4 regions of the Enterobacter sp. UPMP701 genome follow, and region 4 is predicted to be linked to each of the others. Evidence: predicted binding sites of a transcription regulator. Region 4 holds the regulator's gene; each other region holds the start of a gene.

Region 1 (7,603 bases), on a different contig from region 4:
TGCTCAGCGGGTCGATAATCGGTTTAGAGAACTCGAGCACCAGCAGGCGTCCACCGGGCTTCAGCACGCGGTACATGGAGCGCAGCGCTTTGTCTTTATCGGTCACGTTACGCAGGCCGAAAGAGATGGTGATGCAGTCAAAGGTATTGTCCGGGAACGGCAGCGCTTCGGCGTTGGCCTGCACGTATTCCACGTTCCCCACCACGCCGATGTTACGCAGCTTCTCGCGCCCCATTTTCAGCATGGAATCATTAATATCAGCCAGTACAACGCGACCGGTTTCGCCCACCAGACGGGAGAATTTCGCCGTCAGATCGCCCGTACCGCCAGCCAGATCGAGAACCGTTTGTCCACGACGCACACCGCTACAGTCGATGGTGAAGCGCTTCCACAAGCGATGAATGCCGAACGACATCAAGTCATTCATCACATCGTACTTCGCCGCCACGGAATGAAATACGTGGGCCACCATGTCCGCTTTCTGTGCTTTGGCTACAGTCTGAAAGCCAAAGTGCGTCGTGTCTTGTGAATCGTCAACCATCTCAGAGCCTGCTAATCAGTCAAATGTTCGTGAAGTGTAACAGATTGGGCGCAATTGCCCTACGATTCAACCACCGCGAAAGAAACGCACAGGCGGCTCACCTGGCGATAAATCCACCGCTAAATCGTTGTCCTGGCTGGGGGTATTTTGTTCATCTATGCCTTCACGCAGTCGAAACTCTTCGTCCTGCGCTGTCGCCTGTTCAGCCAAATCCGGATTAATCTCGCGTTTAACTTCGACCCCCAAACTGCGAAACGCTTCGGCCTGCGCCAGCAGGTTGCCACGTCCGGAGGCGAGCTTTTTCATCGCCTGGCGGTAGTTATCCTGCGCGCGATCCAGGCTCTGCCCGACTGATGACATGTCGTCCACGAAGAGGCGCATTTTGTCGTACAGCTTGCTGGCACGATCGGCAATCTGCTGCGCGTTGCGGCTCTGGTGCTCATAGCGCCACAGGTTGGCAATAGTACGTAACGCCACCAGCAGCGTGGTGGGGCTGACCAGCATAATGTTATTTTTGAGCGCTTCGGTGATCAGTTCAGGCTGTCTGTCTAGCGCCAGCAAAAACGCGGGCTCAACCGGGATAAACATCAGGACATAGTCCAGCGAGCGGAGACCCGGCAGCTGCTGGTAGTCTTTTCTGCCGAGCAGGCGAATGTGGTTACGCACGGAGGCAATGTGCTCCTGCAGCGCCGATTCGCGGGTGTAGTCATCTTCCGCGTTGAAGTAGCGCTCATAGGCCACCAGCGTCATTTTGGCGTCAATTACCACATCTTTACCCTGCGGCAGCCGCACAATGACATCCGGCTGCATGCGTGAGCGGGCATCGTTCTCAATGCTGACCTGCGTTTCATATTCATATCCTTCGCGCAGGCCGGAGGCCTCCAGCACGCGCGTCAGCACCACTTCTCCCCAGTTCCCCTGGGTTTTGTTATCGCCTTTAAGTGCGCGCGTCAGGTTGACCGCCTCCTGCGCCATCTGGGCATTCAGCTGCTGAAGATTACGGATCTCATGCGCCAGCGTGTGGCGTTCGCGGGCTTCCTGGCCAAAGCTGTCCTGCACCTGACGACGAAAGCCGTCCAGCTGTTCGCGCAGCGGCGTCAGCAGGCTGTTCAGGCTCTGGCGGTTTTGCTCGTCGACGCGGCGGTTGCTGTGCTCAAAAATTCGGTTGGCGAGGTTCTCAAACTGCTCGCTGAGGCGCTGCTCGCTGTTGATCATCTGGCGGATTTTGTCTTCCGCATGCAGTTGGGTGGATTCAAGGCGGGTGGTCACTTCGCGGAGATCGGCCTCCAGCGAGGTGTTGATATCACGCAGATTGCGCAGCTCATTATTGAGCAGCTCGCACTCGTCGCGCCAGTGGTCGCTCAGCGCAAGCTGTTGCTTTGCTGCGCTGAGGTCAGCGACGATCTCTTCGCGCTCTGCCAGTTGCTCGGCTTTCTGCTGCGCGTGCTGGTAGCTGGAAATCAGCCAGCCTATCCCCACGCCCGCCAGCGCAATCACCGCATAAATCAGGACTGAGATATCCACAATGCCCCCTGCATCAACGTATTACCTGCACAAAATAAGATTGTGCTGTATAAACGTCCAGTTTGAAAGGGTTTTCCTGCGAGGCGTTACGCAAAAAATAAAGGCCGAACGTGTCGGCCTTTTATCTCTGAGAGGAGGACTAGATCAGACGGCGAGCCGCTTCCACCACGATTTTTACCGCATGACTTTCGGTTTGCTTCATGGTTTCGGCGTTCGGGATCTCCTGCTGGGTGCGGTTGACGATAACGCCCGCCACCATACCGGCACGCAGACCCTGGCTTGCGCACATGGTCAGCAGCGTTGCGGATTCCATCTCGTAGTTCATCACGCCCATGGACTGCCACTCTTCCATAGAGCCTTTGAAGCGGCTCACCACGCGACCAGAGAAGGTGTCGTAACGCTCCTGGCCAGGGTAGAAGGTATCTGAAGAGGCCGTTACGCCCACGTGGGTGGTTGCGCCCACGGATTTCGCGGCTTCAACCAGCGCGGTGGTGCATTCGAAATCTGCCACTGCCGGGAATTCCATCGGTGCAAAGTGCAGGCTTGCCCCGTCCAGACGGACGGATGCGGTCGTAACCAGCACGTCGCCCACGTTAATGTGCGGCTGGATCGCGCCGGTCGTACCGATACGCAGGAAGGTACGAATGCCCAGCTGCGCCAGCTCTTCAACCGCAATAGAGGTAGACGGACCACCGATACCGGTAGAGCACACAATCACCGCTTTGCCATCCAGCTCTGCGCGCCAGGTGGTGAATTCACGATGGGCAGCCAGCTTGACCGGCTTATCCATCAGCGCGGCGATCTTTTCCACACGCTCCGGATCGCCAGGGACGATAGCGAGCGTAGCCCCTTGTAAATCGTTTTTAGTGAGGCCGAGATGAAAAACATCAGACTTAGACATAGGTGACTCCTCTGTGGGTCGGTTAGTCAGAAGAAGTAAAACGGTACTTTACAGAAGCGGTAAGCATAATTTCGTGACACACCTCACCATGAATGAAAATGATTGCATTGAATTTCCATCAAAAAGTGATTTACATCACATTAACAAGTTATATCGTCGGGTGCTGCACAAAAGATAGACCGTTTAAGGCACTGTGGGTTGTTAACCTGGTGTCTATATTTACCTTTGCGCTAACTCATTGGTACGGAGAATGCCATGACTGAAAAAACCGGATTTGCACCTGCTGCGGCTCCGCATGCTTCAACCATCGTCTCAACCTCAGAAGACGCCATTACGGCGGGCGAGACCTCCATTCCCTCGCAGGGGGAAAATATGCCTGCTTATCACGCACGCCCCAGGACGGAAGACGGCCCGCTGCCCATCGTGATTGTGGTTCAGGAGATTTTCGGCGTTCACGAACATATTCGCGATATCTGCCGGCGCCTGGCGCTGGAAGGTTATCTGGCCGTTGCGCCAGAGCTCTACTTCCGTCAGGGCGATCCCAATGACTACAGCGATATCCCGACGCTGTTCAGTAACCTGGTGAGCAAAGTGCCAGATGCGCAGGTGCTGGCCGATCTCGACCATGTTGCCAGCTGGGCGGCGCGCAACGGCGGTGACCCGCATCGCTTAATGGTGACCGGCTTCTGCTGGGGCGGACGCATCAGCTGGCTTTATGCCGCGCATAACCCGCAGCTGAAAGCTGCCGTGGCCTGGTACGGCAAACTGGTGGGCGAAAAGACCCTGAACTCGCCGAAACATCCGGTTGATATCGCAACGGATTTAAATGCCCCGGTGTTAGGGCTTTATGGCGGCCAGGACACCGGCATTCCGCTTGATACCGTCGAGACGATGCGCCACGCGCTACGCGCGGCGAATGCGAAGGCGGAGATTGTGGTTTACCCGGATGCCAGACACGCGTTTAACGCCGATTATCGTCCGAGCTACCACGCGGAGTCGGCGAAAGATGGCTGGCAGAGAATGCTGGCGTGGTTTAGCCAGTACGGCGGGAAGAAATAAATGCATTGCAGCCCCGGCAAGCGTCGGGGCTGCGTCAGGCCTTAATTCAGGCCGAGATGTTTCCACAGATCGTCCATCGGCAGCGTGGCCAGCGCGATACACTCATCCGCCGCGCCATACCAGATATGCAGCGTGTCATTACGCACCAGCGCCCCGCAGGTAAAGACGACGTTACCGAAAAAGCCTTCACGCTCATAGGGCGCACTCGGCTCCAGCAGCGGCACAGTCGATTTGGCAACGAGGGTGAGCGGGTCTTCAGGATCCAGAAGCAGAGCGCCCAGGCAGTAACGCAGGCTGGCGTCCACGCCGTGATAAATTTCCAGCCAGCCGCGCGCGGTCTTGATCAGCGGCGCACCGCCACCAGATTTAAGCGCATCCCATTCGTCCCCCGAGCGTCCCAACAGATGCTGATGGTTTCCCCAGTGCAGCATATCGGGTGACTCGCAGATCCATATTTCCGGGTGGCCGAAATGGCAGGGCGCAGGCCGGGTAAGCGCCCGGTAGGTTCCGCCAACCTTCTCCGGGAAGAAACAGACGTCGCGGTTATCAGGGCAGAAAATCAGCCCTTTCTTCTCGACGGAGACAAAATCAACGGTGGTCGCCAGAGCGGTGGAGATACCCAACGATGACACGGCGGAGTAATTGATGTACCAGACATCGTCAATCAGGGTAATGCGCGCATCTTCACAGCCAAACTCCTCATAGCGGCTGTCGGCAGTGATGAAAGGCGTTTCATCAATAGTGAAATTCACTCCGTCCCGGCTTCGTGCCAGGCGCAGGTGGGACATCGACGTCAGCCAGACCTGAGCCGGGTCGCTTTTCAGCACGATGGTACGCGGGTCGCTAAAATCATAGCGCGGGTCGTTGCGGTCAAACGTTTTTGTCGCCGGCTGCCAGCCGCCAGGCTGCTGCACCAGAAGCGGAACGACGATCTTCTGTGGGTCATCATTTATCACGCTCTCGGCAACCCGAAGCAGCAGGATAATCTCCCCATGATGTTCCGTTACCCCGGCGTTAAAGACGCACTCCACTTTCCGTCCTGGCAGAGAAGGCACCACGTCGCTCGGGATGATCAACGGATTATTACCGTGTCTCTTCATATACACTCCTTTTTATCAGAATTTGATTTTTGTCCAGCTGCGGCGCGTTTTGCCCGTACAGGACATCCGCTTCAATGGCCCACAAGGGGTTTTGTACCGGCTGGCCAAAATTCACGGCCACCCAGACCTGCTCCTGCGGCGTGGTTCGGGTGAACCAGACGCACTCCTTATGGCGTGTCAGTGGGCTGCACTCTCCATGCTGTAGCGCCCCGATGGCGGCACGAAGCGCAATGAAGGTCTGGTACTCACGCCATAACGATCCGGGCGTCGATATCTGATGTTCGGCATTGAGGAAGGGATAGTCCTGGCTGACGGGCATCCACGGCGTGCGGGTGGAAAAACCCGCAAACGGGGCGTCGCGCCAGAGGAACGGGCCGCGGGACCCATCCCGGGAATGCTCAATCGCCTGCGCCAGCGCGTCGGCGGCACTGCATCCCTGCCGCATGGCCGTGTCGTAGTAGGTTTTTCCCTGAATATCAAAAATCTGTGCGACCGTCTGCGGCACGTAGTCAGGCATCCCCAACTCCTCGCCCTGAAAAATAAACGGCACGCCGCGCACGGTTAGCTGTAGCGCCAGGACAGCCAACGCCCGGGCGGTGTCGTGCGGGCCTTCGCCGAAGCGGCTAATCATGCGCGGCATATCGTGGCTGGAAAAGAACAGCGTCGGCAGACCAGACTGCCGCGCCAGCGTGGCGTTAATCTCGTCGCACAGGCGTGCCGCATCGAAGGTTTTCTGACTGCCAATATTGAAGTTAAAGACCACGTCCATCAGCGACGGAGCCTGATAACGCGCCAGGATCTCCCTCTCCTCGCTGCCAATTTCGCCGATCAGGAAAACATCACATTGCTGCCTGGCATGCTGGCACAGGCGTTGCAGCGTGCCGATAAGCCCTGGCTGATTCACGTCATGTTCATGCTGTTGTACGCCAGCTTTCTCCGGGTTATCAGGCCCGATGCCGCGAGTGCTGAGGAAGTTAATCACGTCGAAGCGGAAGCCATCGACGCCCAGCCCCTGCCAGAAATCAATCACCTGAAACATTTCCTGCTCTACCGCGGGGTTCGCCCAGTTTAAATCCACCTGCTCTGGCGCGAATTTATGGTAGTAGAACCTGCCGGTGTCCGGCTCCGGGCTCCAGGCGCTGCCGGAAAAAAAGGACTCCCAGTTGTTAGGATGGGCGCTGAAAATGAAATAGTCCCGATAGCGGCTTGCGGGATTATTCCAGGCATCCTGAAACCACGGATGCTGCGAAGAGACATGATTAAGCACCAGATCGATAATGACGCGGATCCCCTTTTCATGGCAGCGATGAACGACGTCGCGAAAATCGTCCAGCGTGCCAAACCGTGGATCAACGGCGCAGTAATCGCTGATGTCATACCCGTTATCCACCAGAGGAGAGGGATAAAACGGGGTGATCCAGATGGCACCGATACCTAACGCGCCCAGGTAATCCACTTTTGAAAGCAGGCCGGGGAAATCACCCAGCCCGTCGCCATTGCCATCGCAAAACGAGGGCAGATAAATTTGGTAGCAGGTGCAGGCCTGCCACCAGGGTTGCTTATTCACCGTACGTTCCTTATTTCAGTGATAACGACATGCCCTGAAGGAAATATTTCCGGAACAGGATAAACAGCACGATGACCGGTAGCATTTGCACCACGGCCCCCGCCATCACAGGCCCCAGATAAACGCCGTAGGATTTACTGAAGGTAGCCAGCAGTACCGAAAACGGCATTTTGTCGGCATCGCGCATGACAATCAGCGGCCAGAGGAAGTTGTCCCATGAGCTTGAGAAGGTAAATAACGCCACGATCGCCAGAATGGACTTGTTCAGCGGCATCATGACGTGACGCAGAATGGCCCACAGGCTGGCATGATCCAGACGCGCGGCGTACAGGTAATCGTTGGGCGTGCCCTTAAAGCTCTGGGATACCATAAAGATCCCCCAGGCGCTCATCGCATAAGGCAGGATCATGGCACTGTAGCGGTTGATCAGCCCTAGCTCACGCATCAGCACAAACTGCGGAATGATGAACATAAACACCGGGAAAACCATCTGCACAATCAACAGATTACGGAAAGCGTTTTTGCCCCTGAATTCCGTTTTTGCCAGCGCATAGCCCACCAGCATGGAGGTGACAGTCACGCTCGCGGTCACGGTGACGGAGACGAAAAGCGAGTTAAACAGCGTGCGCAGAAAGGGTTTATCTGCCCGGTTGCTGTTATCGAAAAGGAAGGTGTAATTTTCGAGCGTCAGCGTGCCCGAAAAGAGATCCGTGGTGTAAATCTGCGCCGTGGGCTTCAGGGATGACACCACCATCCAGACGAACGGATAGAGCCAGCTTAACGCCAGAATAAACATCAGCGCATGAATTAGCAGGCTCAGGGGCGTGAGTTTTTTCATTCAGACAATCTCAATGTGCTTTTCGAATAACCGACGAAATAGCCAAATCATCAGAAAACTACAGGCAGCGACA
Region 2 (7,603 bases), on a different contig from region 4:
GTCCGGAGTACAGATAACGAAACCTTTCGCGCCGCTGGCCGCCAGGCTGTCGATGGCGTTCAGGGTTTTTTCACCGTCCGGCACGGCGATTTTAATCACCTCAAAACCTAAATCTTTTCCGGCTTTATCAGCGAATTTCCACTCAGTCTGGAACCAGGGTTCTTCCGGCTGTTTTACCAAAAAACCGAGTTTTAAATTCTCAGCGATAGCGGATTGTGACATAACGGCAGCCAGTCCGATGGCCGCCAGCGCTTTAGTAAATTTGTGCATGGTAAACTCCAGCTTTAGCATTCTTTTCTGTAGGGAAGATTTGCGTGCTTCTTATTTAATCGGACTTAAAACAAGGTATTAGCGCTCACCTCGTCATAAGCGTTATTGCTGGTGATAGTTTTAGCGGGAAATTAATCATCCATAAGAGAGCCCCATCACACCGCAGAATTACAGTAATTGCGTACATAAATTCAGCGAAAAATGACATAAAAATGGCAGGAATTGTCAGACAAATGAAAGAGGGATGAGCAGAATTATCCATAAGATTAGCTAAGAAATCCCTGATGCTGTCGGCCGGTCAGGTTGGGGCTCACAGGTTCAGGGGCATCGTGCGGTTCGTCAAAAAACCAATATGATGAAGAATATACGCTATTCCGTAAAATTGATTTAGCGCAAATTTAATAACGCATCATATATTTGAAATGAATAATCTGTATTTAGCTTTTTCACAGAGCATTATTCCGGCTTAATATTCACGAAAGTAAAATAACAGCCAACGAAGTAAAATAATTATTTATTTTCAACCAGTTAATTAAGTTTCAATTCATGGCAATCTATTTGTATTTTTGTACTATATTAAACTTTGTAATGTATGGTAAACACAGCCCAATTAAGAGTTTTCTTAGCCTTAAGACCAAGGTATGCTTATTTATATCGAACACAGGAAGTGAATTTTCGATCGACTCCGTAACTGAAGAATCTGCATTTATGTATTTCTTCGCATTTGCCTGGCTGTCAGGTTAAGCAGCGGACATTACGTCCCACAGTCTATAAGGATATGAGTATGGCTACCCAAACGATGATGCAAAAACTTAACGCGCAGATGAACCTTGAGTTCTACGCCTCGAATCTGCACCTTCACTTAAGTGCCTGGTGTTCCGAAAAAAGCCTTACGGGCTCTGCTACGTTCTTTCGTTCGCAGGCGCAAAGCAACGTCACCCATATGATGCGCGTCTTTAACTTCCTCAAAGCTGCGGGGGCGAACCCGGTTGTCAAAGCCCTTGATGGGATTAATGAAAATTACTCTTCTCTGGAAGAACTGTTCCAGAAAACGCTAAAAGAACATGAACAGCGCTGCACGACGCTCAACAAGCTGGCCGATGAAGCCAAAGCGCAGCATGACATCACCACCCTCAAATTTTTACGCGATATGGACAAAGAACAGCAGCAGGACGGCATGCTGCTGAAAACGCTGGCGGATGAGATCCACAATGCGCGCCAGGCCGGTTTACGCCCGGAGCAAGCCGACCGCCACCTGCTCGACCTTGTGACGGTGCAGCACCACTAAGTGTTTTAACCTGCCCTTGCCCTGGTTCAGGGGGGCAGGTTCCTTCTTATCTCCCCAACCCTCTGCTTTTGCTGAAATTTAACAAATCAGATCTCGCTCCCAATGATTAACCTTACAACATGTAATGATTTGTTTAATTACATAATCATTGACGAGGGAGCAGCATGATCACCATTGAGTTTGTTGTCATTCTCCTCTGCCTGCTGACGGGTACACGTTTCGGCGGCATGGGGCTTGGGTTAATCAGCGGTATTGGCCTTTTTATTCTGTGTTTTGTCTTCGGGCTACAGCCCGGCAAGCCACCGGTTGACGTCATGTTGACCATTCTCGCGGTGATTGGTTGTGCCGCCACCCTGCAGACTGCGGGTGGCCTCAACGTCATGATGCAGTTTGCTGAACGCCTGCTGCGCAAACACCCGCAGCACATCACGCTACTTGCCCCTTTTACTACCTGGATGCTGACCTTTCTCTGCGGTACGGGGCACGTGGTCTACACCATGTTTCCCATCATTGCGGATATCGCTCTCAAAAAAGGGATCCGACCGGAACGCCCAATGGCGGTGGCCTCGGTGGCATCGCAGATGGCGATCACCGCATCGCCGGTTTCCGTCGCCGTCGTGTCGCTGGTCTCCATCCTGGCCGCGCAACATGGGTTAGGGCACGCGTGGGGGATCCTGGAAATCCTCGCCGTGTCGGTTCCCGCTTCACTTTTCGGGGTGGCGATTGCGGCTCTGTGGAGTTTACGCCGCGGGAAAGATTTGGCTGACGACAAGGAATTCCAGGAAAAACTGAAAGATCCTAAACAGCGCGAGTTTATCTATGGCGGCACGGAGACGTTGATGAACCAGCGTTTTCCGAAGCAGGCCTACTGGTCGACATGGATTTTCTTTGCCGGAATTGCGGTGGTGGTCCTGCTCGGGGCGTTTCCGGAACTGCGTCCTGCCTTCGAGCTAAAAGGCAAAATGACGGCGTTGTCGATGAACCTCGTCATTCAGATGATGATGCTCATTGCCGGTGCCGTAATGCTGATGGCCTGTAAGGTCAATGCCGCTGCCATTTCTAACGGCGCGGTATTCAAGGCAGGTATGGTGGCGATCTTCTCGGTGTTCGGGGTGGCGTGGATGAGCGATACCTTTTTCCAGGCGCATCTCGACGAGTTAAAGCTGGCGCTGGAAGGCGTTGTGAAAAGCCATCCGTGGACGTATGCCATTGTGCTTTTCCTGGTGTCGAAGCTGGTGAACAGCCAGGCGGCGGCCCTGACAGCCGTGGCGCCGATGGGCCTGATGCTGGGTATCGATCCGAAAATGCTGATTGCCTTCTTCCCGGCATCCTACGGCTATTTTGTTCTGCCGACCTACCCGAGTGATTTAGCCTGCATCGGCTTTGACCGTTCAGGAACGACCCGCATCGGCAAATTCATCATTAACCACAGCTTTATTTTGCCGGGGTTAATTGGCGTGAGCTGCGCCTGCGCGGCGAGCTATCTGCTGGTCCAGACCTTCTTTTAACGTTATCAACGGGCGACAGCATGTGTCGCCCGTTCGCCATTTTTTAATGCGATTCGCCCTGCGGCGTGAAGCGCAGTTCAATCAGCGCGATGGCTTTCTGGATCGCGCGAAGCGTAACCGGGTCGGCGGCCGCGGGGTGGCTGGCAAAATCGATGTTTTTCAGCTGGGTAGACATCTTCTCGCGCACTTCAACCGGTGCAATAACGTCCAGGACATCCAGAATTTGCTTAATAACCAGCTGGCAGGCGACAACATCAGAGACCAGCTCCTGATCGGCGCTCAGGTTTTGTGACATGGGGCTTTCTCCTTATTCAAAGGCCGCCATAGTATCAAAACGCGGCCTCTGACATCTTCCCTTCCTCGCCTGCAGAGACAAAAAAACCTGCCGAAGCAGGTTTTTTATCAGAACATGGCGCCCGGCGGCACGTCTTTGAAGGTGCGGCAGTAATTGGCCCACATGCTTTTCAGGATTTTGCGCAGTTTCATTGTGATGCTCCATCAACTTGTTATACAACTTTATCGTCAATGTGCCTATAATATGACCATCGTCACAAAAATCAATATTTTTGTGACGCGCATCACAATTTAATCTGCGCAATACGCATTAACCCACCATACCGCGAACAAAATCCTCGATCGCCTTATCCTGGCAATTTTCAAAGAAGCACTGCTGGAAACGTTGGCCGGAAACAGCGGTCTTTACCAGCTCAGGATCGATGGCGCGCAGCGTGTCCAGATAGTTTTCTTTCACCACGGCCGCTTTAACCTGGTTCAGAATCCCCGCGTTACGCACCTGGGGCTCTTTACGCTCTGGCGGGTAGCCTTCACCCTTCCGGCCAGTGAAGGCCTTTTCAAAGATAAAGCGCACGTTCAACTCCGCTCCCCAGCCAAAACCTTTGGCAAAAGGCAGCGAAAGCGCATTGCCGTTGTTGATCTGCGCGAAGAGAAACGCGTCGGCGGGATCGATGCAGTAGCCGCAAATGACGCCGGGGTGAATATTCAACGACATCATCGCGCCCTGGCCGGTGCCGCATCCGGTGACCACGAAATCTACCGCTTTCGCATTCAGCAGAATACTCGCCATAATCCCCAGATGGATGTAGGTAAGGTGATGATCGTTTTCGTCGCTCATCCCGACGTTATAAACCGGGAAGCCTTTTTCATCGGCTACCGTTTTCAGCTCTTTTAATATCACTGGGTTTTTAGCCGCCTGGCTGTTTTCCATCATCAGTGCAATTTTCATCTTGTCTCTCCAGAATGCGCTGCGGTCGCTCCCGCTATGGATACCTGTTCCCGTTCATCCTGGCATCAAACAAACAGACTTTCAAAGTAAATGAAATATGGTTTTAAAAATCGAATGCGCGCTCACAATTTTATGGCGAGAAGGATTCACGCCGTCCGTTGCAAAGAGTGAGGGTAGATTGTCCGGCTATTCCTGGCATTGCAGCGGGCATCTGCGGGTACGATAACGTATTTCCATCTACCCAGAGCGAACCATGAAAACAGCCATCGTAGCCGGTACAGTCCTGCTGCTCGCGGGATGCAGCGTTAACCGCCAGGCGGAAATCAGCAGCCTCGACGCGCCGAACGGCATTGTCCGCCTCGACTATGGCCAGGCAGTGCTGCAAAACGCCTGGTCCGACGAATATGTTAATAACGGTACCGCGGTAAAAGCCTGTCAAAACATGGGCTATGCCACCGCCTCTGCCTACGGGCAGCCGGTCAAAACCTGTACCCTGACAAGCGGCTCTTTGTGCCTGAACGAGAGCGTAACTATCCAGTATAAGTGCATGGGGTATGCCGTTAACCCTAAGGCAAATAATCCCTGGTATTAATCAAAGCTGCCAGCGATTGCTGGCACTTTATTTAATTAAGAACAAAAACAATTCGCATTAATAGAAATAAAAAATCGCCAATGCGTTTTATTCCCATTCGTATTTTGAACTGATAAATATTTAATTTTACGTTTTGCAAATAATTAAATAACAAATTATAGTGTCGCTCATTGTGAACCAGAAATAATAAACCGGAGCGTCACCATGCTGAAAACTGAAATGATCGACAAGCTCAATGCGCAAATGAACCTTGAGCTCTATTCATCCCTTCTCTACCAGCAGATGAGCGCCTGGTGCAGCTACCATAGCTTTGAAGGTGCGGCCGCATTTCTGCGTCGTCACGCTCAGGAAGAGATGACCCACATGCAGCGCCTGTTCGATTATCTGACCGATACAGGCAGCCTGCCGCGCATCGAGAACGTGGCATCTCCTTTCGCCGAGTACAATTCTCTTGATGAACTGTTCCGCGCCACCTATGAGCACGAACAATTGATCACCCAGAAAATTAATGAACTGGTTCATGCGGCCATGATCGGCCAGGATTATCCAACCTTTAATTTCCTGCAGTGGTACGTCGCGGAACAACACGAAGAAGAGAAATTGTTTAAATCCGTGCTGGATAAATTATCGCTGGTGGGTAAATCCGGTGAAGGTCTTTACTTTATTGATAAAGAACTGTCGACTCTCGATACGCAGAATTAATATCATTGCGGTGCCGGTTTCCGGCGCCGCATTTATTTACCTTTCCCCCGCATCAAAACACGCCTTTTATTCCCCGTACGTCTTGTTTACGCCACGCCTGGCCGTCGCCCTACTTCGGATTGGCGGCAGCGCAATGCGTAAACCTTTCATTACGCTGCTTGTAACGGTGGTTTGACGAATAATCGCTTTTGCCTTACTCTGCGCCGCAGAATTTGTCGCGGTTCACCATCGTTGTAGAGGAAAGCGTGAAAAACAGAACCCTGGGAAGTATTTTTATCGTCGCCGGAACGACGATTGGCGCAGGAATGCTGGCAATGCCTCTGGCTGCCGCAGGCGTGGGATTTGGGATGACCTTGCTGCTGCTTGGCACGCTCTGGGCATTAATGTGCTATACCGCACTGCTGCTGCTTGAGGTGTACCAGCATGTGCCCGCCGATACCGGTCTGGGTTCGCTTGCGGCGCGCTACCTGGGACGCTACGGCCAGTGGATCACCGGCTTTAGCATGATGTTCCTGATGTATGCCCTGACCGCCGCCTACATCAGCGGCGCCGGGGAATTGATCGCCTCCAGCGTTAATGACTGGTTCGGCTCTGATATTACCCCTGCGACGGGGGCTATCTTCTTTGCGCTCATCGGCGGCGGCGTGGTCTGCGTGGGAACATCGCTGGTCGATCTCTTTAACCGCTTTCTGTTCAGCGCCAAAATTCTGTTTCTTGTTGTCATGCTGGCGCTGCTGGCGCCGCACGTGCACAAGGTGAACCTGCTGACGCTGCCGCTGGAACAAGGTCTGGCGCTTTCCGCCATCCCGGTCATTTTCACCTCGTTTGGTTTTCACGGCAGCGTGCCGAGCATCGTCAGCTATATGAACGGCGATATTCGCAAGCTGCGTCGTGTGTTTGTTATCGGCAGCGCTATTCCGCTGATCGCCTATATTTTCTGGCAGCTGGTGACGCTGGGCAGCATTGACTCTTCAACCTTCGTCGGGCTGATGGCGCAGCACGCTGGCCTGAACGGTTTCCTGATGTCTCTGCGCGAAGTGGTCACCTCGCCGCACGTGGAGCTGGCGGTTCACCTGTTTGCAGACCTGGCGCTCGCGACCTCGTTCCTGGGCGTGGCGCTCGGCCTGTTTGATTACCTGGCCGATCTGTTCCAGCGTCGCAATACCGCCGCCGGACGGTTACAGACCGGGGCCATTACCTTCCTGCCGCCACTGGCCTTTGCGCTGTTTTACCCACGCGGGTTTGTGATGGCGCTGGGCTACGCGGGAGTGGCGCTCTCCATCCTGGCCCTGCTGCTCCCTTCCCTGCTGGCGTGGAAAAGCCGTCAGCAGCATCCTCAGCTAGGATACCGCGTGGCAGGTGGAAAACCGCTGCTGTGCGTTGTGTTTGGCTGTGGGGTGGTGATTATTCTGGTGCAGGTATTGATTGCAGCCGGGATGCTGCCGGAAGTGGGTTAAATAAAAAAGGGGCTATCATCAGCCCCTTTTTTATCAGTGCAGGCAGCAGCTCTTGAACTTCTTCCCGCTGCCGCAAGGACACGGATCGTTACGCCCCACCTTCGTGCCGTTAACGACAGGCTTCTTCGCTTCCGGCTGCTGCGGATTCTCCACCCAGTAGTTATATAAACGCAGGGCCGCAGGCTGGATGCTCTCAATGCTGGCGATATACTCCTCTTCGGACAGTTCATCCAGCTTCTCGCTGTTCTCTTCCGTTCCGTGCAGGGCAATCACGTCAAGATCGGCCTTCAGGGTTTCCGGCAGGGCCGACCAGTCCGTCAGCGCCACGCCGCGTATGTAGCCATAGCACCACTCTTCCACCACGGTGTAACTCTCACCGTCAACGTCGTTATAGCCGAACATCGGCTCAAACTGATCGGGGTATTCGCTCAGGCGCTCGGCAATGTCGTTCATATGCTTAAAGCAGAGATCGATAAAACGGTTCATCTCGCGATCGTTTTTCCAGCGCGGAATGTACTTCTCCCCGCCCCACACCGCCACCAG
Region 3 (7,603 bases), on a different contig from region 4:
TATCAAGCGCTTCCAGCTGCTGTTTGATCTCTTCCGGCACGCTGTCCGAGGCGGTGCCGGGAAGCGCAAGACGCGATCCCTGCAGGCTCACGTCGCGGATCACCAGATGCTGACTGCTGTCCACTTCCATATTCAACGGCTGCGCGAAACCGATGCCGTTGAGCTTGCCGCGGATCTCTCCGCCCTTATCCAGCCACTGCGCCAGCGGCTCGCGCTCAATCGTAATGTGCACCACCTGCATATCATGCAGCTTGAGCGGCTGCTGGAGCAGCAATGTCAGCGTCGTGCCGGTCAGATCGGCGGGTAACTCGTAATGCGGTTTGCGGGCGAACATGCCGCCCAGGCGATTCACTTTCAGCGCGGTTTTATCGCTTTGCTGCTGCTGGAGCTGTAAGCGCCGTTGGGCAATCGCCCCCAGCTGGTTGAGCATCGCCTGCTGCCCCCAGGCGTGTCCGGTCATCAAAACGTCAAGCTGCTGCTGCATCAGGTTCATGCCTTCAGCATCGTGCCAGAGGCAGTCTTTCAGCAGGATCAGATCGATTGGCGCGACGGCATCACGGCCGCTGAACAGGGCGCTGGCCTGGAGCAAACGAATCGCTTTTTTCCATCGACGGTCAGAGACATACGGGGCGGAAGGCAGTAAATCAAGCTGCTGGCGCAGCATGAAGATCAACTCAAAAACGGCATCGGGCAGTTTGATTTTGCCGATCTCGTCCTGCCACTGATGGTACTCCTCGTCCGTCACCTGCAGTGACGGCGCCACCGGGTTTTCGTTCTCATCCTGCTGGCTCACCAGCATGGAGCGGAAGTTGGATTTGTCCTGCACTTTATCCAGCCACAGGCGGATCAGCATACGATCATACAGCGCTTCCAGACTGCTGTCGGCTTCGGGCAGTTCGTTTGACGCGGCCACCAGCAGGCGCATGGGGATTTTCTCTTCACTGGCACCGTTGCGGAACCGACGTTCGTTAATCGCCGTCAGCAGGGTATTCAGAATGGCCGGACCGGCTTTCCAGATCTCATCAAGAAAGACGATTTCCGCTTCCGGAAGATAACCCGCCGTCAGACGCTCATAGCGCCCTTCATCTTTCAGCGCCTGAATAGAAAGCGGGCCGAAAACTTCTTCGGGGGTGGAGAAGCGCGTCATTAAATATTCAAATGCGCGGGCGTTCTGGAAAGCGAACTTGAGGCGGCGTGCGATCAGACTCTTGGCAATGCCCGGCGGTCCCAGCAGAAACACGCTTTCACCGCTCAACGCTGCCAGCAGGCAAAGACGAATGGCGTGGCTACGCTCGTAAAGGCCTTTCTCCAGTGCGCTGCTGAGGCGGGAAATTCTTTCTGCTAATAAATGTGAGTGAGCCATAATAGTTTTGCATCCTTTCGCCGTCGTGGCGGCTAATTGAAGCGAGTATAGACGTTTCAGTCAGGGCTGGTAATAGGCTGAAGTGCGGCGCAATTTTCTTTGCGCTACATTAATGCGGTTGCATTTAGGGGTACGATTTTGCAATGAATCGTGCATACTGTGCGCTTTTTGTGGACCAAGGGACAGGAACACATTTGTTATTTAAACGAAAAGACTAGTCTATGAGCACTGATAATAAGCAATCATTACCCGCAATTACGCTTGCGGCGATCGGGGTTGTCTACGGTGATATCGGCACCAGCCCGCTTTATACGCTTCGTGAATGTTTGTCCGGCCAGTTTGGCTTTGGTGTTGAGCGCGATGCCGTGTTTGGCTTCCTGTCCCTCATCTTCTGGCTGCTGATCCTGGTCGTTTCCGTTAAATATCTCTCCTTCGTTATGCGTGCAGATAACGCGGGCGAAGGCGGGATCCTGACCCTGATGTCGCTTGCAGGGCGCAATACCTCGGCCAGAATGACGTCTGTGCTGGTGATTATTGGCCTGATAGGCGGCAGCTTCTTCTATGGGGAAGTGGTGATAACGCCGGCTATCTCGGTACTCTCGGCGATTGAAGGGCTGGAAATTATTGCCCCGCAGCTTGATACCTGGGTTGTCCCGCTGGCAATCATCGTTCTGACGCTGCTGTTCATGATTCAGAAGCATGGTACCGGGCTGGTGGGTAAACTGTTTGCGCCGATTATGCTGGCCTGGTTCCTGATCCTGGCCGCGCTCGGCTTGCGTAGCATCATCGCTAACCCGGAAGTCCTTCAGGCGCTGAACCCTTATTGGGCAGTGCATTTCTTCCTGGAATATAAAGTCGTTTCCTTCGTGGCGCTGGGTGCGGTCGTGCTTTCCATCACCGGCGTTGAGGCGTTGTATGCCGATATGGGGCACTTCGGGAAGCTGCCTATCCGCGTGGCCTGGTTTATGGTTGTGCTGCCGTCGCTGGTACTGAATTACTTCGGTCAGGGGGCGCTGTTGCTCAAAAACCCGGAGGCAATTAAGAACCCGTTCTTCCTGCTGGCACCTGACTGGGCGCTGGTGCCTATGCTGATCCTCGCTACGTTGGCGACGGTTATTGCCTCTCAGGCCGTTATTTCCGGCGTCTTCTCTCTGACGCGCCAGGCCGTGCGTCTGGGATATCTCTCGCCAATGCGCATTATCCATACTTCAGAAATGGAGTCGGGTCAGATTTACATCCCGTTCGTTAACTGGCTGCTCTACTTTGCTGTTGTGATTGTGATCGTCAGCTTTGAGCACTCCAGTAATCTGGCGGCAGCGTACGGTATTGCCGTGACCGGTACGATGGTGCTGACGTCGCTTCTCTCCACCACGGTGGCGTACCGCAACTGGCACTGGAATAAATTCCTCGTGGCGATGATTCTGGTCGGCTTCCTGTGCATCGATGTACCGCTGTTCTCCGCAAACCTCGACAAAATTGTCTCCGGCGGCTGGCTGCCGCTGACGCTGGGCCTGTTGATGTTCATTGTGATGACCACATGGAAGAGCGAGCGCTTCCGACTGCTGCGCCGCATGCATGAGCACGGGAATTCTCTGGAGGCGATGATCGCGTCGCTGGAGAAATCTCCGCCGGTGCGCGTGCCGGGTACCGCGGTTTATATGTCTCGTGCCCTGAACGTGATCCCGTTTGCGCTGATGCATAACCTCAAGCACAACAAAGTGCTCCACGAGCGCGTGATCCTGCTGACGCTGCGCACCGAAGATGCGCCGTACGTCCACAATGTGCGTCGCGTGCAGATCGAGCAGCTCTCGCCGACCTTCTGGCGCGTGGTGGCGAGCTACGGCTGGCGCGAAACGCCGAACGTGGAAGAGGTGTTCCACCGCTGCGGTCTGGAAGGGTTAAGCTGCCGGATGATGGAGACGTCATTCTTTATGTCGCACGAGTCGCTGATTATCGGCAAACGTCCGTGGTATCTGCGTCTGCGCGGCAAGCTGTACCTGATCCTGCAGCGTAACGCCCTGCGCGCGCCAGACCAGTTTGAGATCCCGCCTAACCGCGTGATTGAGCTGGGAACGCAGGTTGAGATTTAAGTCTTTGTGCGGCCTGATGCCCTCACCCCGACCCTCTCCCACAGGGAGAGGGCGCAAACATAAAAAACGGTAACCTTGGGGTTACCGTTTTGCATTTACCTCCACTCCATTTCACTTAGCGAAACGTTTCGACGTTGATCACAAATCCGTTACGTCATGGTGGTTTTCTGAACACTCTTGCGTCTACACTCTTTGTAGCGAAACGTTTCGCTAGTGGAGCAAGAAAATGAAGAAAGGCACGGTTCTTAACTCAGAAATCTCATCGGTTATTTCCCGTCTTGGGCATACCGATACGCTGGTAGTTTGCGATGCAGGCTTACCGGTTCCGCGCAGCACAACCCGTATTGATATGGCGTTAACGCAGGGTGTTCCTTCGTTTATGCAGGTACTGGAAGTCGTGACGGCGGAGATGCAGGTTGAGGCGGCCATTCTCGCGGCGGAAATCAAACAACATAATCCGCAACTCCACGAAACGTTGCTCAGCCATATTGAGCAACTGCAACAACACCAGGGAAACACCATAGAAATTCGTTACACAACGCACGAGCAGTTCAAACAACAAACCGCAGACAGTCAGGCGGTGATTCGCAGCGGGGAGTGTTCCCCGTATGCGAATATCATTCTCTGTGCTGGCGTCACCTTCTGAGGCCATCATGGACGCATTACTGCAACTCAAAGGGATCGATAAATCTTTCCCGGGCGTAAAAGCCCTCTCCGGTGCGGCGCTGAACGTCTACCCAGGCCGCGTGATGGCGCTGGTGGGCGAAAACGGCGCCGGCAAATCCACCATGATGAAAGTGCTTACCGGTATCTACCAACGCGATGCCGGTTCGCTCTTATGGCTGGGTCAAGAGACCACCTTTAACGGCCCGAAATCCTCTCAGGAAGCGGGCATCGGCATTATCCACCAGGAGCTGAACCTCATCCCACAGCTCACCATTGCGGAAAACATCTTCCTCGGCCGCGAGTTTGTTAACCGGTTCGGCAAAATCGACTGGAAAACCATGTATGCCGAAGCGGACAAGCTGCTGGCGAAGCTGAACCTGCGCTTTAAGAGCGACCGCCTGGTCGGCGATCTCTCCATTGGCGATCAGCAGATGGTGGAAATTGCCAAGGTGCTGAGCTTTGAGTCGAAGGTCATCATTATGGATGAACCGACCGACGCCCTGACCGACACCGAAACTGAATCCCTGTTCCGCGTGATCCGCGAGCTAAAGTCTCAGGGGCGCGGGATTGTCTATATCTCCCACCGTATGAAAGAGATCTTCGAAATCTGCGACGACGTGACCGTCTTCCGCGACGGGCAGTTTATTGCCGAGCGCGAAGTGGCGACGCTGACCGAAGATACGCTTATCGAAATGATGGTGGGACGTAAGCTCGAAGATCAGTATCCGCATCTGGACAAAGCGCCGGGTGAGATCCGCCTGAAGGTGGACAACCTCTGCGGCCCGGGCGTGAACGACGTGACCTTTACCCTGCGCCAGGGCGAGATCCTGGGCGTGGCGGGCCTGATGGGCGCCGGCCGTACCGAGCTGATGAAAGTGCTTTACGGCGCACTGCCGCGCACCAGCGGTTACGTCACCCTCGACGGTCATGAAGTGGTCACCCGCTCTCCGCAGGATGGCCTGGCGAACGGCATCGTCTATATCTCCGAAGACCGCAAGCGCGACGGCTTAGTGCTGGGCATGTCGGTAAAAGAGAACATGTCGCTTACCGCGCTGCGCTATTTCAGCCATAGCGGCGGTAGCCTGAAGCATAAAGACGAACAGCAGGCGGTCAGCGATTTTATCCGCCTCTTTAACGTCAAAACCCCGTCTATGGAGCAAGCCATCGGCCTGTTGTCCGGCGGGAATCAGCAGAAAGTGGCGATTGCCCGCGGGCTGATGACGCGCCCGAAAGTGTTGATCCTCGACGAGCCAACCCGCGGCGTGGATGTGGGTGCGAAGAAAGAGATCTATCAGCTGATTAACCAGTTCAAGGCCGACGGTCTGAGCATCATTCTGGTCTCTTCTGAGATGCCAGAAGTGTTAGGCATGAGCGATCGCATTATCGTCATGCATGAAGGGCATCTCGGCGGTGAATTCACTCGCGAGCAGGCCACCCAGGAAGTTCTGATGGCTGCCGCTGTGGGCAAGCTTAATCGCGTGAATCAGGAGTAAGAAGATGACTACCCAGGCTGTTTCTGGTCGCCGCTATTTCACAAAGGCATGGTTGATGGAACAAAAATCGCTGATTGCCCTGCTGGTGCTGATCGCGATTGTGTCGACCATGAGCCCGAATTTCTTCACCGTGAATAACCTGTTCAACATTCTGCAGCAGACGTCGGTGAACGCCATTATGGCGGTCGGCATGACGCTGGTGATTTTGACCTCGGGTATCGATCTGTCCGTCGGTTCCCTGCTGGCGCTCACCGGTGCGATCGCCGCTTCTATTGTTGGCATTGAAGTCAACGCGCTGGTGGCCGTTGCCGCTGCGCTGGCCGCTGGCGCGGCGATTGGTGCCGTAACCGGCGTGATTGTCGCAAAAGGCCGCGTTCAGGCGTTCATCGCCACGCTGGTGATGATGCTGCTGCTGCGCGGTGTCACCATGGTGTACACCAACGGCAGCCCGGTTAATACCGGCTTTACCGATAACGCCGATCTTTTTGGCTGGTTCGGTATCGGTCGCCCGCTGGGTGTCCCGACCCCGGTCTGGATCATGGCTATCGTCTTCCTGGCGGCATGGTACATGCTGCACCACACCCGTCTGGGACGTTATATCTACGCGCTGGGCGGTAACGAAGCGGCAACGCGCCTGTCCGGGATCAGCGTTAATAAAGTCAAAATTATCGTTTACTCCCTTTGCGGGCTGCTGGCGTCACTGGCAGGCATCATTGAAGTGGCGCGTCTCTCCTCTGCGCAGCCAACGGCAGGTACGGGTTATGAGCTGGATGCCATTGCGGCAGTGGTTCTGGGCGGTACGAGTCTTGCGGGCGGTAAAGGTCGCATTGTTGGGACATTGATCGGCGCACTGATTCTTGGTTTCCTGAATAATGGTTTGAATTTGTTAGGTGTTTCCTCCTATTACCAGATGATCGTTAAGGCAGTGGTGATTTTGCTGGCGGTCCTGGTAGACAACAAAAAACAGTAACTGACGACACTACAGGACATCTTAGATATGAACATGAAAAAACTGGCTACCCTGGTTTCTGCTGTCGCGCTGAGCGCAACCGTAAGTGCTAACGCCATGGCGAAAGACACCATCGCGCTGGTTGTCTCTACCCTGAACAATCCGTTCTTCGTCTCCCTGAAGGATGGTGCGCAGAAAGAAGCGGACAAACTGGGCTACAACCTGGTGGTGCTGGATTCACAGAACAACCCGGCGAAAGAGCTGGCGAACGTGCAGGACCTGACCGTTCGTGGTACTAAAATTCTGCTGATCAACCCAACCGATTCCGACGCCGTAGGTAACGCCGTTAAGATGGCAAACCAGGCGAAAATCCCGGTCATTACCCTGGACCGTCAGGCGACAAAAGGTGAAGTTGTCAGCCACATCGCGTCTGATAACGTGCTGGGCGGTAAAATCGCGGGTGACTACATCGCGAAGAAAGCCGGTGAAGGCGCGAAAGTTATCGAACTGCAGGGCATTGCCGGGACTTCCGCAGCGCGCGAGCGTGGTGAAGGCTTCCAGCAGGCCGTTGCTGCGCACAAATTTAACGTGCTGGCGAGCCAGCCGGCAGACTTCGACCGTACTAAAGGTCTGAATGTCATGCAGAACCTGCTGACCGCGCACCCTGACGTGCAGGCGGTATTCGCGCAGAACGACGAAATGGCGCTGGGTGCGCTGCGTGCCCTGCAGACCGCAGGTAAATCTGATGTGATGGTTGTCGGATTTGACGGCACGCCGGATGGTGAAAAAGCAGTAAACGATGGCAAACTGGCTGCGACCATCGCTCAGCTACCTGAGCAGATTGGCGCGACTGGCGTTGAAACTGCCGACAAAGTGCTGAAGGGCGAAAAAGTTCAGGCCAAATATCCGGTTGACCTGAAGCTGGTCATTAAGCAGTAAAAGGCGAATCAGGCAGTCGCTGGCTGCCTGAGGGACACCAATAAAGAAAAGTGTGGCATACGCCACCGGGTAATACCGGTGGCGCTCTCAGATGGACAACCCA
Region 4 (7,603 bases):
ACTGCTACCATCAACCCGGGCCAGAAAGTGGGTCTGGTCGGCAAAAACGGCTGCGGTAAATCAACCCTGCTGGCCCTGCTGAAAAACGAGATTAGCGCAGATGGCGGTAACTTTACCTGGCCGGGAAACTGGCAGCTCGCCTGGGTAAACCAGGAGACACCAGCCCTGAGCGAACCGGCGCTCGACTATGTTATCGACGGCGATCGCGAATACCGCAAGCTCGAAGCGGAACTCAATGCCGCGAACGAGCGCAACGATGGTCACGCCATCGCCACCGTTCACGGCAAGCTGGACGCCATCGACGCCTGGACCATTCGCTCCCGCGCCTCCAGCCTGCTGCACGGCCTGGGCTTCAGCAACGAACAGCTTGAACGTCCGGTCAGCGACTTCTCCGGCGGCTGGCGTATGCGCCTCAACCTGGCGCAGGCGCTGATCTGCCGCTCCGACCTGCTCCTGCTCGATGAACCGACCAACCACCTCGATCTCGATGCGGTTATTTGGCTGGAGAAGTGGCTCAAGAGCTATCAGGGCACTCTGATTCTGATCTCCCACGACCGCGACTTCCTCGACCCGGTGGTGGATAAAATCATTCATATCGAACAGCAAACGATGTTCGAGTACACCGGCAACTACAGCTCCTTCGAGCGCCAGCGCGCGACGCGTCTTGCCCAGCAGCAGTCTATGTATGAAAGCCAGCAGCAGCGCGTGGCGCACCTGCAAAGCTTTGTGGATCGCTTCAAAGCTAAAGCGTCAAAAGCCAAGCAGGCCCAGAGCCGCATCAAGATGCTGGAACGCATGGAGATGATCGCCCCGGCACACGTGGATAACCCATTCCACTTCAGCTTCCGCGCACCGGAAAGCCTGCCCAATCCGCTGCTGAAGATGGAAAAGGTCAGCGCAGGCTACGCCGACCGCATTATTCTCGACTCCATCAAGCTCAACCTGGTGCCGGGTTCACGCATTGGCCTGCTGGGGCGCAACGGCGCCGGTAAATCCACGCTGATCAAACTGCTGGCGGGCGAGCTTAACCCGGTCAGCGGTGAAATCGGCCTGGCGAAGGGCATCAAGCTGGGCTATTTCGCTCAGCATCAGCTGGAATTTTTACGCGCGGATGAATCGCCGATTCAGCACCTGGCACGTCTGGCGCCGCAGGAGATGGAGCAGAAACTGCGCGACTATCTCGGCGGCTTCGGCTTCCAGGGCGATAAGGTGACTGAAAACACCGAGCGCTTCTCCGGCGGCGAAAAGGCCCGTCTGGTGCTGGCGCTGATCGTCTGGCAGCGCCCGAACCTGCTGCTGCTCGACGAACCCACTAACCACCTTGATCTCGACATGCGTCAGGCGCTGACCGAAGCGCTGATTGAGTTCGAAGGCGCGCTGGTTGTCGTTTCGCACGACCGCCACTTGATCCGCTCCACCACGGACGATCTCTACCTGGTGCACGGCGGCAAAGTCGAACCATTCGACGGCGATCTGGAAGACTACCAGCAGTGGCTGACGGATGTACAAAAGCAGGAAAACCAGCCGGAAGAGTCAGCGAAAGACAACGCCAACAGCGCGCGGTCGCGTAAAGACCAGAAACGTCGCGAAGCCGAGCTGCGCACCCAGACGCAGCCGCTGCGTAAAGAGATTGCCCGTCTTGAAAAAGAGATGGAAAAGCTCAACGCCACGCTGGCCTCCGTTGAAGAGAAGCTGGGTGATAGCGGTCTGTACGACCAGAGCCGTAAAGCCGAACTGACGGACTGCCTGCAAACGCAGGCGAAGACCAAATCCAGCCTTGAAGAGTGCGAAATGGCGTGGCTGGACGCGCAGGAACAGCTGGAAGCGATGCTGCAGGCGGAGTGACGTATTTACCCCGTTGTGCGAACGGAATCTGTCCCTGGTTCGGAAATCCAGGCTAAACGGGGTACAATTCGGAAAGTATCGTAAATTTCCGACAAGAATCAGCATCGCGCTTATGACCCAAATCATTCCATCAGACTTCGACATTGCAGCCGAAGACAGCACCGAATTCGTGCCCATGCGCGGCGTGGCCAATTGCCATTTGCAAACCATGCTGCCGCGGCTGATTCGCCGCAAGGTTCAGTTCACCCCGCACTGGCAACGGCTCGATCTGCCCGACGGCGACTTTCTGGATCTCGCCTGGAGCGAAGCGCCGGAGCAGGCTCGTCATAAGCCGCGTCTGGTGGTGTTTCACGGTTTAGAGGGCAGCCTGCACAGCCCGTATGCACATGGGTTAATTGAGGCGGCAAAAGCGCGCGGCTGGCTCGGCGTGGTGATGCATTTTCGCGGCTGTAGCGGCGAGCCCAATCGTCAGAAACGCATCTATCACTCGGGTGAAACCGAAGACGGCACCTGGTTTTTACACTGGCTGCGGGAAAATTACGGCACCGTGCCAACGGCCGCCGTGGGCTACTCGCTGGGCGGCAATATGCTGGCCTGCCTGCTGGCAAAAGAGGGCGACAGCGTACCGCTGAATGCCGCCGTCATTGTTTCCGCGCCGTTTATGCTGGAGCAGTGCAGCTACCACATGGAAAAAGGCTTTTCCCGCGTCTATCAGCGCTATCTGCTCAACCTGCTAAAAGCCAACGCGGCGCGAAAGCTGAAGGCCTACCCGGATACCCTGCCGGTAAGCCTGCGCCAGCTGAAAAAGGTGCGCCGTATTCGCGAGTTCGACGACCTGATCACCGCGAAAATCCACGGCTTCGCCGATGCGATTGACTATTATCGTCAGTGCAGCGCCATGCCGCTGCTCAGCAAGATCACGCAGCCGACGCTGATTATTCACGCCAAAGATGACCCGTTTATGGATCATCACTCTATTCCCGCGCAGGAATTCCTGCCTGACAACGTTCACTACCAGCTGACCGAGCATGGCGGCCACGTGGGGTTCATCGGCGGCACGCTGCGCAAGCCGAAAATGTGGCTGGAGGCGCGAATTCCTGACTGGCTTACTCCTTATCTGGACGGTGCAAAATGATCATTCCCTGGCAGGATCTGGCTCCCGAAACGCTCGATAATCTGATTGAAAGCTTTGTATTACGCGAAGGCACCGATTATGGTGAACATGAGCGTTCGCTTGAGCAAAAGGTCAACGATGTAAAACGCCAGCTGAAAAGCGGCGACGTGGTGCTGGTGTGGTCAGAACTGCATGAGACGGTCAATATCATGCCCCGCAACGCGTTTCACGGCTGATCTTCCAACCTTTTCAGTCAGGGAGTTGCTATGTCTGCCAGACATCCCATTATTGCCGTTACGGGCTCGAGTGGTGCGGGAACCACCACCACCAGCCTCGCTTTTCGCAAGATTTTCGCCCAGCTGAATCTCCGTTCGGCGGAGGTCGAAGGCGACAGCTTTCACCGCTATACGCGGCCTGAGATGGACATGGCGATCCGCAAGGCGCGCGATCTGGGTAAACACATCAGCTACTTCGGCCCGGAAGCCAATGATTTCGGCCTGCTGGAACAGACCTTCCGTGAATACGGGCAGAGCGGCACCGGGCAGTCCCGCAAGTATTTGCACACCTACGACGAAGCCGTACCCTGGAACCAGGTGCCGGGCACCTTTACCCCCTGGCAACCGCTGCCGGAACCGACCGACGTGCTGTTTTATGAAGGATTGCACGGTGGCGTAGTTACGCCTCAGCACGATGTGGCACGCCATGTGGATCTGCTGGTCGGCGTGGTCCCTATCGTTAACCTGGAATGGATCCAGAAGCTGACGCGTGACATGAGCGAGCGCGGCCATTCGCGCGAGGCGGTAATGGACTCGGTGGTGCGCTCCATGGAAGATTACATCAATTACCTCACGCCGCAGTTCTCCCGCACCCACATTAACTTCCAGCGCGTGCCGACGGTGGACACCTCCAACCCGTTTGCCGCCAAAAGTATCCCGTCTCTGGATGAGAGCTTTGTGGTGATCCATTTCCGCAATCTCGAAGGTATAGATTACCCCTGGCTGCTGGCGATGCTGCAGGGCTCGTTTATTTCGCACATGAACACGTTAGTGGTACCGGGCGGGAAAATGGGGCTGGCGATGGAGCTCATCATGACGCCGCTGGTTCAGCGACTGATGGAAGGGAAGCAGATCGCGTGAACATGTTCCCTCTCCCTGTGGGAGAGGGTTAGGGTGAGGGCATCAACACGCACGATGCCCCAATAATTAAGCCTCGATCACTTCATACGAATGGGTGATTTTTACCGCTTTCTCCAGCATTAACGCCACAGAGCAGTATTTCTCCGCAGAAAGATCCACCGCACGTGAAACCGCCGCGTCTTTCAGTTCTTTGCCGGTGACGATAAAGTGCAGGTTAATATGGGTAAACAAGCGTGGCGCCTCTTCGCGACGTTCTGAAGTGAGTTTTACCTCGCAATCCGTCACGTCATGACGGCCTTTTTGCAGAATCGACACCACGTCAATCGCGCTGCATCCGCCTGCCGCCATGAGCACCATTTCCATTGGGCTTGGCGCTTTATCGCCGGAGTTACCGTCCATCAAAATCTGGTGTCCTGATGCGGACTCGCCCAGAAACGTTAAACCTTCAACCCACTTCACGCGCGCTTGCATATTCATTAACTCCAACGTTGCATTTTTGGTGACAGATTACGCGCACGTTACATTTCTCGCAATGGAAGGCGACCTGCATCATGCTGAAGCGAGACACCAGGAGACACGCGGCGAAAGCTATGCTAAAACACTCAGGATGCTACAGTAATACATTGACGTTACACATGTATGCAGAGGACATCAAACTTTACTGGCTGCGAAACGTTACGACAGCCGACTTCCCAGGGTATGGGTAAGAATTCGATTGCAACCCCAGAGTCCGGATGCATCTGATGACTCTGGTGACAGCTTATAACAGAGGATAACAGCGCATGGTGCTTGGCAAACCGCAAACAGACCCGACTCTCGAATGGTTCTTGTCTCATTGCCACATTCATAAGTACCCATCGAAGAGCACGCTGATTCACCAGGGTGAAAAAGCGGAAACGTTGTATTACATCGTCAAAGGCTCGGTGGCAGTGCTGATCAAAGATGAGGAAGGCAAAGAGATGATCCTTTCTTATCTGAACCAGGGCGATTTTATCGGTGAACTGGGCCTGTTTGAAGAAGGCCAGGAACGTAGCGCCTGGGTTCGAGCAAAGACAGCATGTGAAGTGGCTGAAATTTCCTACAAGAAATTCCGTCAGCTGATTCAGGTTAACCCTGACATCCTGATGCGTCTTTCTTCTCAGATGGCGCGCCGTCTGCAGGTCACGTCAGAGAAAGTGGGTAACCTCGCCTTCCTGGACGTTACCGGCCGCATCGCGCAGACCCTGCTGAACCTGGCGAAACAGCCAGACGCGATGACCCACCCTGACGGCATGCAAATTAAAATTACCCGTCAGGAAATCGGTCAGATCGTCGGTTGCTCCCGCGAAACAGTGGGCCGTATTCTGAAAATGCTGGAAGATCAAAACCTGATCTCCGCCCACGGTAAAACCATCGTGGTTTACGGAACCCGTTAATCCCGGTCAAACGGCGTGTCATCGCAAGGTGTCACGCCGTTTTTGTCTCTATTCCCCATGTGGCGCAGGCTGATCTATCACCCGGAAGTTAACTACGCACTGCGACAAACGCTGGTGCTGTGTCTTCCTGTGGCCGTGGGCCTGATCCTCGGACACCTTCAGCAAGGTCTGCTGTTTTCCCTCGTCCCCGCCTGCTGCAACATTGCCGGTCTGGATACGCCGCATAAACGCTTTTTCAAACGCCTGATTATCGGTGGCAGCCTGTTTGCTGGCTGTAGCCTTGCCGTCCAGATCTTACTGGCCCGCGACATTCCGCTGCCGCTGATCCTGACCGTGCTGGCGATGACTCTCGGCGTCACCGCCGAAATCAGCTCGCTCCATGCCCGTCTGCTTCCCGCGTCACTCATTGCGGCCATCTTCACCCTGAGCCTGGCCGGGAATATGCCCGTGTGGGAGCCGCTGCTGATCTACGCCCTTGGCACGCTGTGGTACGGGCTGTTTAACTGGTTCTGGTTCTGGCTGTGGCGGGAACAGCCGCTGCGCGAATCCCTGAGCCTGCTCTACCGCCAACTGGCCGATTACTGCGAAGCCAAATACACCCTGCTCACCCAGCATACCGACCCGGAAAAATCGCTGCCGCCGCTGCTTGCGCGCCAGCAAAAGGTGGTGGACCTGATAAGCCAGTGCTATCAGCAGCTGCACATGCTTGCCGCCAACAGAAATCACGAATACAAACGGCTGCTGCGCACCTTCCAGGTCGGGCTCGATCTGCAGGAGCATATTTCCGTAAGCCTGCACCATCCGCAGGAGGTGCAAAAGCTGGTTGAGCGCAGCCATGCCGAAGCGGTGATCCGCTGGAACGCGCAAACCGTCTCCGCTCGCCTGCGGGTGCTGGCCGATGATATTCTCTATCACCGCTACCCGACACGCTTTTCCATGGACAAACAGCTCGGCGCGCTGGAGAAAATTGCACGCCAGCACCCGGAAAACCCGGTCGGCCAGTTTGCCGCATGGCACTTTAGCCGCATCGCCCGCGTGCTGCGCACCCAGCGCCCGCTTTACCCCCGCGACCTGATGGCGGATAAACAGAAACGTCTGCCGCTGCTGCCCGCCCTTAAAAGCTACCTGTCGCTGAAATCTTCCGCCCTGCGCAACGCCGCAAGGATTAGCGTCATGCTCAGCATCGCCAGCCTGATGGGAATGGCCCTGCACCTGCCGAAACCCTACTGGATTTTAATGACCGTGCTGTTTGTCACCCAGAATGGCTATGGCGCCACGCGGGTGCGCATTCTGCACCGGGCTGGCGGCACGATGGCGGGTCTGATTATTGCGGGCGTGACGCTGCACTTCCACGTCCCCGAGGGCTATACCCTGGCGGGCATGCTGGCGATCACTCTGGTTAGCTATCTGATTATCCGTAAAAACTACGGCTGGGCGATGGTGGGCTTTACGGTGACGGCGGTGTATACCCTGCAACTACTTACGCTTAACGGCGAACAGTTTATTGTTGCCCGTCTGATCGACACGCTGATTGGCTGCCTGATCGCCTTTGGCGGCATGGTCTGGCTGTGGCCGCAGTGGCAGAGCGGGCTACTGAGGCAGAACGCCCACGACGCGCTGGAAGCTGACCAGCAGGCCATTCGTCTTATTCTGAGCGATGACCCGCAGCCCTCTCCGCTGGCCTACGAGCGCATGAAGGTCAACCAGGCGCACAACGCCCTGTTTAACTCCCTTAACCAGGCGATGCAGGAGCCGGGCTTTAACGCGCACTATCTGGCAGACATGAAGCTGTGGGTCACGCACAGCCAGTTTATCGTCGAGCACATTAATGCCATGACCACGCTGGCGCGCGAACACACGATGCTGACGCCAGACCTGGCGCAACGCTATTTGCAGTCGTGTGAAATTGCGTTGCAGAGGTGTCAGCAGCGTCTGGAGTATGACGCGCCGGGTGAGTCGGGGGATTCAAACATTCTGGAAGCGCCGGAGACGCTGACCCACGGGCCGATGAGCACCCTGGAGCAGCATTTGCAGCGCGTGCTGGGACATCTGAACACCATGCACACCATTTCGTCGGTGGCATGGCGTCAGCG

What was found. The regulator CRP, encoded in region 4, controls carbon source genes, mostly activating them, when cyclic AMP is high. The targets are predictions, from matches to a motif close to ATGTGANNNNNNTCACAT.
Region 1: udp (uridine phosphorylase) is a predicted target of CRP. The motif match lies at 3,090-3,107, and genes of this name have one in related genera.
Region 2: azuC (stress response protein AzuC) is a predicted target of CRP. The motif match lies at 3,633-3,650, and genes of this name have one in related genera.
Region 3: rbsD (D-ribose pyranase) is a predicted target of CRP. The motif match lies at 3,580-3,597, and genes of this name have one in related genera.

The regions. Positions count from the first base shown of each region.
Region 1 is NZ_JBSKJN010000014.1:15,773-23,375, forward strand. It holds gene ubiE (bifunctional demethylmenaquinone methyltransferase/2-methoxy-6-polyprenyl-1,4-benzoquinol methylase UbiE) at 1-541, opposite strand, end outside; gene rmuC (DNA recombination protein RmuC) at 608-2,065, opposite strand; gene udp (uridine phosphorylase) at 2,205-2,966, opposite strand; gene ACWKXT_RS20905 (dienelactone hydrolase family protein) at 3,222-4,025, shown strand; gene ACWKXT_RS20910 (glycoside hydrolase family 130 protein) at 4,067-5,125, opposite strand; gene ACWKXT_RS20915 (alpha-glucosidase) at 5,109-6,692, opposite strand; gene ACWKXT_RS20920 (carbohydrate ABC transporter permease) at 6,703-7,530, opposite strand; gene ACWKXT_RS20925 (carbohydrate ABC transporter permease) at 7,531-7,603, opposite strand, start outside.
Region 2 is NZ_JBSKJN010000003.1:445,228-452,830, reverse strand. It holds gene araF (arabinose ABC transporter substrate-binding protein AraF) at 1-270, opposite strand, end outside; gene ACWKXT_RS10985 (non-heme ferritin-like protein) at 1,055-1,558, shown strand; gene ACWKXT_RS10980 (anaerobic C4-dicarboxylate transporter) at 1,723-3,066, shown strand; gene ACWKXT_RS10975 (DUF2766 family protein) at 3,110-3,361, opposite strand; gene azuC (stress response protein AzuC) at 3,469-3,552, opposite strand; gene ACWKXT_RS10965 (RpiB/LacA/LacB family sugar-phosphate isomerase) at 3,671-4,309, opposite strand; gene yecR (YecR family lipoprotein) at 4,563-4,901, shown strand; gene ftnA (non-heme ferritin) at 5,106-5,603, shown strand; gene tyrP (tyrosine transporter TyrP) at 5,849-7,060, shown strand; gene ACWKXT_RS10945 (YecA/YgfB family protein) at 7,094-7,603, opposite strand, start outside.
Region 3 is NZ_JBSKJN010000005.1:250,881-258,483, forward strand. It holds gene ravA (ATPase RavA) at 1-1,363, opposite strand, end outside; gene kup (low affinity potassium transporter Kup) at 1,585-3,453, shown strand; gene rbsD (D-ribose pyranase) at 3,680-4,099, shown strand; gene rbsA (ribose ABC transporter ATP-binding protein RbsA) at 4,107-5,612, shown strand; gene rbsC (ribose ABC transporter permease) at 5,617-6,582, shown strand; gene rbsB (ribose ABC transporter substrate-binding protein RbsB) at 6,610-7,500, shown strand.
Region 4 is NZ_JBSKJN010000010.1:37,285-44,887, forward strand. It holds gene ACWKXT_RS18740 (ABC transporter ATP-binding protein) at 1-1,845, shown strand, start outside; gene ACWKXT_RS18745 (hydrolase) at 1,958-2,980, shown strand; gene ACWKXT_RS18750 (YheU family protein) at 2,977-3,195, shown strand; gene ACWKXT_RS18755 (phosphoribulokinase) at 3,226-4,095, shown strand; gene ACWKXT_RS18760 (OsmC family protein) at 4,162-4,566, opposite strand; gene crp (cAMP-activated global transcriptional regulator CRP) at 4,878-5,510, shown strand; gene ACWKXT_RS18770 (YccS/YhfK family putative transporter) at 5,568-7,603, shown strand, end outside.